2 regions of the Thermoanaerobacter sp. X514 genome follow, and region 1 is predicted to be linked to the other one. Evidence: a T-box and tRNA genes for the amino acid it is inferred to sense, from the RefSeq annotation. Region 1 holds a T-box; the other holds one or more tRNA genes.
What was found. The T-box of region 1 lies ahead of leuS (leucine--tRNA ligase). A T-box ahead of a tRNA ligase gene usually reads a tRNA of that ligase, here a tRNA-Leu.
Positions count from the first base shown of each region.

Region 2: it has a tRNA-Leu gene. The T-box ahead of leuS (leucine--tRNA ligase) is inferred to sense a tRNA for this amino acid. The anticodon was not compared.

Region 1 is NC_010320.1:267,000-270,634, reverse strand. Features, by position in the region: gene leuS (leucine--tRNA ligase) at 1-1,360, opposite strand, end outside; T-box leader at 1,425-1,632, opposite strand; gene fetB (iron export ABC transporter permease subunit FetB) at 1,696-2,451, opposite strand; gene TETH514_RS01285 (phosphate ABC transporter ATP-binding protein) at 2,452-3,174, opposite strand; gene TETH514_RS01280 (ECF transporter S component) at 3,344-3,635, shown strand, end outside.
Region 2 is NC_010320.1:1,474,744-1,478,378, forward strand. Features, by position in the region: gene TETH514_RS07260 (ABC-ATPase domain-containing protein) at 1-1,472, shown strand, start outside; tRNA gene TETH514_RS07265 (tRNA-Leu) at 1,531-1,619, opposite strand; gene TETH514_RS07270 (peptidoglycan-binding protein) at 1,988-3,635, shown strand, end outside.

The sequences.
Region 1 (3,635 bases):
CATCATAAGGAAGTAATACTGGCAAATCTTCTTCTGGGACAGGGACTATGCCACACCGTTCACAGTGAATGACAGGTATTGGAGCACCCCAGTATCTCTGCCTTGAAACAAGCCAATCCCTCAATCTGTAATTTACTTTAAACTCTGCTCTACCTTCTTGCTTTAATTTTTCTACAATTTTTATCCTCGCTTCTTCTGATTTCAAACCTGTAAATTCTCCACTGTCTACAAGCTCTCCATATTCGACAAAAGGCAAACTATCGTCTATATCTCCTATTCCTTTTATCACTCTTTTTATAGGAAGGTTGTATTTTGTTGCAAACTCATAATCTCTTTCATCATGGGCAGGAACAGCCATGACACATCCTGTTCCATATGTTGCAAGGACATAGTCTGCTATCCAAATAGGGAGTTTCTCTCCCGTCAGAGGATGAATTGCGTATGCTCCTGTAAATACCCCTGTCTTTTCTTTTTCAGTAGACAACCTTTCAATCTCACTCTGTTTTCTCGCGTATTCTTTATACTCTTCAACAGCTTGTTTATATTCTTCTGTAGTAATTAAATCTACAATTTCGTGTTCTGGCGCAATAACTACATACGTCGCTCCGTATAGCGTGTCAGCTCTTGTAGTAAATACCTTAAATGTCAGGTCTTTTCCGGCTACTTTAAATTCTATCTCTGCTCCATCCGACTTTCCAATCCAATTTCTCTGCATTATTTTTGTCTTCTCAGGCCAATCAAGTTCATCCAGTTTTTCAAGGAGTTCTTCTGCATAAGCAGTTATCTTAAAAAACCACTGAGTCAAATCTTTCTTTGTAACTTCAGTGCCGCACCTTTCACATTTCCCATCTATAACTTGTTCGTTTGCAAGAACAGTTTGACAACTGGGACACCAATTTACTGGAGCTTTTTTTCTATAGGCAAGGCCTGCCTCAAAAAGTTTAAGGAAAATCCACTGCGTCCATTTGTAGTATTCCGGTAAGCAAGTTATTACTTCATAGTCCCAATCAAAAGTCGCCCCCATTTCTTTAAGCTGCTTTTCCATCGTCCTTATATTTTCCATAGTAGAATCATAAGGATGTATTCCCGTCTTTATAGCATAGTTTTCTGCAGGAAGTCCAAAAGCGTCAAATCCCATCGGATGAAAAACTTCATATCCCTGCATTCTTTTCATACGCGCCCAAGAATCAGTAGGTCCATAATTGTACCAATGCCCTACGTGAAGCTTGGCACCTGAAGGATAAGAAAACATCTCAAGGCAATAAAGCTTTTTATCTACATTTTTAGGATTAAACTTATAAAGTTTTGTCTCCTCCCATTTTTTTTGCCATTTTCTATCAACATCCACTGAGTAAGCCATAAACCTCCACTCCTATCTATGATTTTTTAGCAAACTCGATTTTATTAAAAAAAGTCTTTCATCTTTAAGAGACGAAAGACTTGCACTTCCGTGGTACCACTCTTTTTGGCGTAAAGCCCACTTAAACCTGTAACGGCGGTAACCGTGCATACCTACTACACTTCAGTATGCCTGCTCCGTGGCGAGTTTCGGCATCTTAGGCTACCGTTTTGCACCGACCAACGGCTCTCTTAAAGCTTACAATGCCTACTGCTCCACTTCATTGCATTTACAAATTGATTTGTACATTATTTTATTACAAAATAGAAATAAATGCAATATCATTTTAAACAATATTATTGTAAATCAGACACAAGTTGATGGTACTTTGTAAAAAAGTTTCTGTATGTAAGAAAGGTAACACTAAAACAGGAAATCGCTACTGTAGAGGCTAACATAAATGTAACCATTATCTGATATTTAACTGCCTCAATAGGGTCCACTCCTCCCAATATGAGACCTGTCATCATCCCTGGAAGTTGGACGATACCAAGAGTTTTCATACTGTCAACTGTAGGAATCATACCTGTCTTTATTGCAGTCTTTATCACTTTTTGTGCGGCTTGCCTTGAAGTTGCACCAAGTGACAAATACGCCTCTATTTCCTCTGACTTATTTTTTATTTCGTCTTTTAGCCTTGAAACAGCAAGTCCTGAAGCCACCATTGAATTTCCTATTATCATTCCTGATACAGGTATAACTTCCTGGGGTCTAAAATGTATATTCCCAAACAAAATAAGCAGAGAAATTGTAATCGCGGCACTTAAGGCAATTGAAAAAGTGATAAAATAAAAAACATTCGGTATTCCCTTCCCTCTCTTTGAAGCATTATTTCCAGCAACTACTATCATTAAGCTTACCATTGCCAAGGTAAATAAAGCATTATCGGCAGCAAATATGTAGTGTAAAATGTATCCCACTATTGTAAGCTGCACAACCGCTCTTATAGTACCTATAACTATTTCCTTTTCAATCCCCAGTTTTTGGTAATAAGAAACAAAAATTGATATTAGCACAAGACTTGACGCCAATGTCAAAGACAATACACTCATTTAACCTTCCTCCTTTAACTTGCTTTGTATAAACAATTTTGTAATTTCATTTTGGGGATTTGTAAAAAAATCATAAGTTTTTGCATATTCTACTAATATCCCTTTGTTAAGCAGTGCTGTGTAATCCCCAATGCGCTTAGCCTGCTCCATGTTATGAGTTATCCAAATAACCGTCAGATTCATTTCTTCCTTCAGCTTAACTATTAATTCTTCTATTATTTCTGTAGAGGTAGGATCAAGGGCTGATGTAGGTTCATCAAGTAAAAGAGCTTCAGGATTATTTGTAAGAGTTCTCGCTATAGAAACTCTTTGCTGTTCCCCTCCTGATAAATTTTTCACATCTCTTGTAGCATACTCATTATTCAATCCTACAATGCTCAAATAATACTCCACGTTTACATTTTTTTCGCCTTTAAGCATTGGACCATACTCAATATTGTCTTTAACTGTTCCTTCAAAAAGATGAGGCTGCTGAAAAACCATTCCAATTCTTCTTCTTAAGTCTATCACATCTATTGTTTTAATATCCACGTCGTCTATTAAAATACTGCCATGGGTTGGATCTATCAATCGGTTTATCAGTTTAATCAGCGTCGATTTTCCAGCTCCAGAAGGGCCGACAATAGTATGTATTGCTCCACCTTCAAACTTTACAGAAATGTCTTTTAATATCTCTTTTCCAAAACTACCGTAGCTTACCTCTTTAAATTCTATTTTATTCACATAAATCACCTCTACTGTAACAACTGTTACATTTACATTTAAATTGTATCTCTATCTTCCATTAAAGTCAACAAAGTAAAAAATTCTTTGCAACTTTGATATTTATTTGACATTCTTTTGTTAAAGTAATAAAATATAATTGACAATAAGAGGAAAGGAGGCGATTTGTGTGAATACAAAATTTATAACGAGAACAGCTATCCTATTAGCTATTACTTTAATATTTCAGTTTTTAAAAATGCCCCAACTTATAACAGGTTCTATCGTTAATGCAATGCTTTTAATCGCAGCTGGAACTGTAGGAATGTGGTCAGGAATTATAATAGGACTTTTAACACCGGTAATTGCATTTTTAGTAGGCATAATGGGATTTCCTTTAATGATTCCTTTCATAATGGTGGGTAATGGGTTATATGTAATGCTTTTTTCAACGCAAAAAAACAAAGTAATAGGAATGATAG
Region 2 (3,635 bases), 1.2 Mb from region 1:
AAGATTTTTTGACAAGGTCAGTTTTTGAAGTTATAAAAAGTTTGCCTTCTTTAAAAGGTACAGGACATAGTGGTGATATTTACATAGACAAAGGTGGTCAACAAATAATTAAAAGAAGTGCAATGGTAGTTAACAAAGATTATGTAGAAGCAAGATTGAGCATAGGACTTCCTGCTTTTGGTAGACGAATAAATGGCAGTGGTGCCCAAAGAATATTTCTTGAATTTTTACCTCAAATTGTAGAGAAAAGTCTTTTAAAAAAGAGCCTCAACGTACAAGATATATGGCTATGGGTTGAGACAGTGGAAGACCAAGATTACCTTAGAAGTCAACTAAAAGAGAGAGGGCTTGTGGCTTTTGTGGCTGATGGTGCGATTCTTCCTAGAGAAAGCGGCATAAGTGATAGACCTTTAAAAGGCGGTAATGTAGTACCTTTTGAGTCGCCGAATAGCTTGAGGATTAAGTTTCAACTTCCAAATCGAGGAGAGATAACGGGGATGGGAATACCCGAAGGAGTTACGCTTATTGTGGGTGGCGGTTATCACGGCAAGTCTACCTTGTTACAAGCTATTCAAAAAGGGGTATACAATCACATACCAGGTGATGGCAGAGAGTTTGTTATAACTGTAGCTGATGCAGCAAAAATAAGAGCAGAGGATGGCAGAAGGATAGAAAAAGTAGACATAAGTCCTTTTATAAATAATTTACCAAATAACGTAGATACCACAAGGTTTACTACCGAAAATGCCAGTGGCAGTACTTCTCAAGCAGCAAATATTATTGAGGCGATAGAAATAGGCACTAGCTTACTGCTTTTGGACGAAGATACTTCAGCTACTAATTTTATGATAAGGGATGCGAGAATGCAAAAACTGATTGCAAAAAAAGAAGAACCTATAACTCCTTTTATTGATAGAGTAAAACAGCTATATAAAGATAATGGCATTTCTACGATTTTAGTTATGGGTGGAAGTGGAGATTATTTTGATGTGGCAGACTGTGTAATTAAAATGCACAACTACAGACCCTACGATGTCACACAAGAGGCAAAGAAAATTGCTGAACAATTTAAAACAAATAGGGAAGTTGAGGAAAATAATGAGCCTATAGTTATAAAACCAAGAATTCCTCTTAAAAAAGGGCTTGAGGTAAAAGGCAAAAAGATAAAGTCAAAAGATGAGGATACTATTAGATTTGGATACCAGGAGATTGAATTGGATTATGTGGAACAATTAGTGGATAAAAGTCAAACAAATGCAATAGGGGAGGTAATACGCTATATTGCTAGTAAATATGTAGATGAAAAAAGCAGTATAAAGGAAATATTAGAAAAGGTATATAAGGATATATACGAAAAAGGACTGGACGTGGTATCTTCTTTTTATGGTAAGCATCCGGGCAATTTGGCATTGCCAAGACTTCAGGAAGTAGCTGCTGCATTAAATAGATTGCGAAGTTTTACTGTAAGATAAAAATAACCTCCTCAGCCACACCGGATTCGCTTGAGGAGGCTAATCCTTCATTTCTAATTGGTGCCGAAGGTGGGAGTCGAACCCACACGGGGTGTAAGCCCCACTGGATTTTGAGTCCAGCGCGTCTGCCAATTCCACCACTTCGGCGAGTTATTACATTTGATATATTATCACAGGTCAGTAAAAAATTCAATACCCTTTTTATATTTTTGTGTAGGTGTTTTTATTTGTAATCTATTCAAATTCGACATTATTTTTTAAAAGCCTTCTTATTTTCAACATATGGAAGAATTTTCTACGGAGATTTTTTTAAAAAAAGCAGGATTTTTAATGATTAGTGTAGAATATTAGGTTATGTAAAGAACGCAGGAATACTTAGTAAAGTATTTTAAAAAGATGACGATATAACTTATTGGATTGGTGTCTCTTACTTTATATACATAATCTAAAAAAACGTAATTTTTAATGTCTTCCTAAGTTGAAACACTTGGGAAGAAGGGAGAGGAGAAGCTATAATGAATAACAAAAAAGTAATTAGCGTTTTACTTTCTTCAACTTTAGTTTTGTCATTAGCTAATAGTGCTTATGCTGCTACAATTTTAAAGTATGGAATGCGCAGCCCAGAAGTTAGGCATCTACAGCAAAATCTCAATAAGGCAGGTTACTTTGTTACTGCTAATCCTACTGATTATTTTGGACCAGCTACTAAGAATGCTGTTATGCGTTTGCAGAAGGATTATAATTTAGTACCGGATGGTATTTATGGGCCGTTAACAGAAAAAGCTCTTATGGATAAATTAAATGCTATTTCTAAGGCAACAACTCAAACTTCTAATACTTCACTGCAAACTCAAAGTACAGTGACAAGGACTTTGAAGTATGGAATGCAAGGGAACGATGTAAAAGAGCTTCAAAATGCTCTTGCAAAATTAGGATATTTTAATACTACACCGACAGGCTATTTTGGTTCGATAACACGGGATGCAGTTATAAAATTTCAAAAGGCAAATAATTTGACTCCGGATGGAATTGTGGGACCTCTCACACAAAAAGCTATTTCGGAGAAGTTAAATGTAAGTTTACCTTCCAGAGGAGATGTAAATAGAAGTACTAACACGACACAGAACTCCAGCAATTCAAACCAAACTCAAAGTACAGTGACAAGGACTTTGAAGTATGGAATGCAAGGGAACGATGTAAAAGAGCTTCAAAATGCTCTTGCAAAATTAGGATATTTTAATACTACACCGACAGGCTATTTTGGTTCGATAACACGGGATGCAGTTATAAAATTTCAAAAGGCAAATAATTTGACTCCGGATGGAATTGTGGGACCTCTAACACAAAAAACAATACAAGGTTTATTGGCTGGAAAAGACCAGCAAGCATCTCAACCTACAGACTCACCAAAAATTCAGTATCCCAGTGGGTTTTCAAGGAATATGAAAAAAGGGGATACTGGCGATGATGTAAAATTATTACAAACATTACTTAAGGAAATAGGCTATTATACAAAAGATATTACAGGAACTTATGATGATAATACATTAAATGCAGTAATGGATTTTCAAAAATATTATTCTTTAGCTGTTGACGGAATTGCTGGTATAAATACTATCACAAAAGTAATAGAAATAAACAATCAGGTGAAAGCTGTAAAAGGTTTTTATGTCCAAGGAAAAGGCGGATATGGCCATGGAGTGGGTATGACTCAATTTGGTGCAAAGGGTATGGCGGAACAAGAATATAAATATGATGAGATAATTAAATACTATTATACAGGTGTCAATATAGAAAAACGTAATACGGATAATGTTAATATCAAAGTAAAGATTTCTTTAGATTTAGGAAGTCCAGATATAAACATTACCAGCGACCAGCCGTATAGTGTAGTATACAAAACAAAAGATAACGATACAGAACAAATAGTAGAAAACCAAATAGCGTGTCCAGCACAATCTACAACATCTTTCAAATATATGGATGGAAATATTGTAATTACCAATGATAAAGTAATAGATGATAGTACTCAACTTCCACAAACGATAGTAAGCATAGATGCTGTTAGAGTAATACCAAGTGACACGGGAGTACTGTCATACATAAATAAAGGTAATCCACTTCCTTATGCAGGCGAATTTAAGATATATCCAAATAATAGTT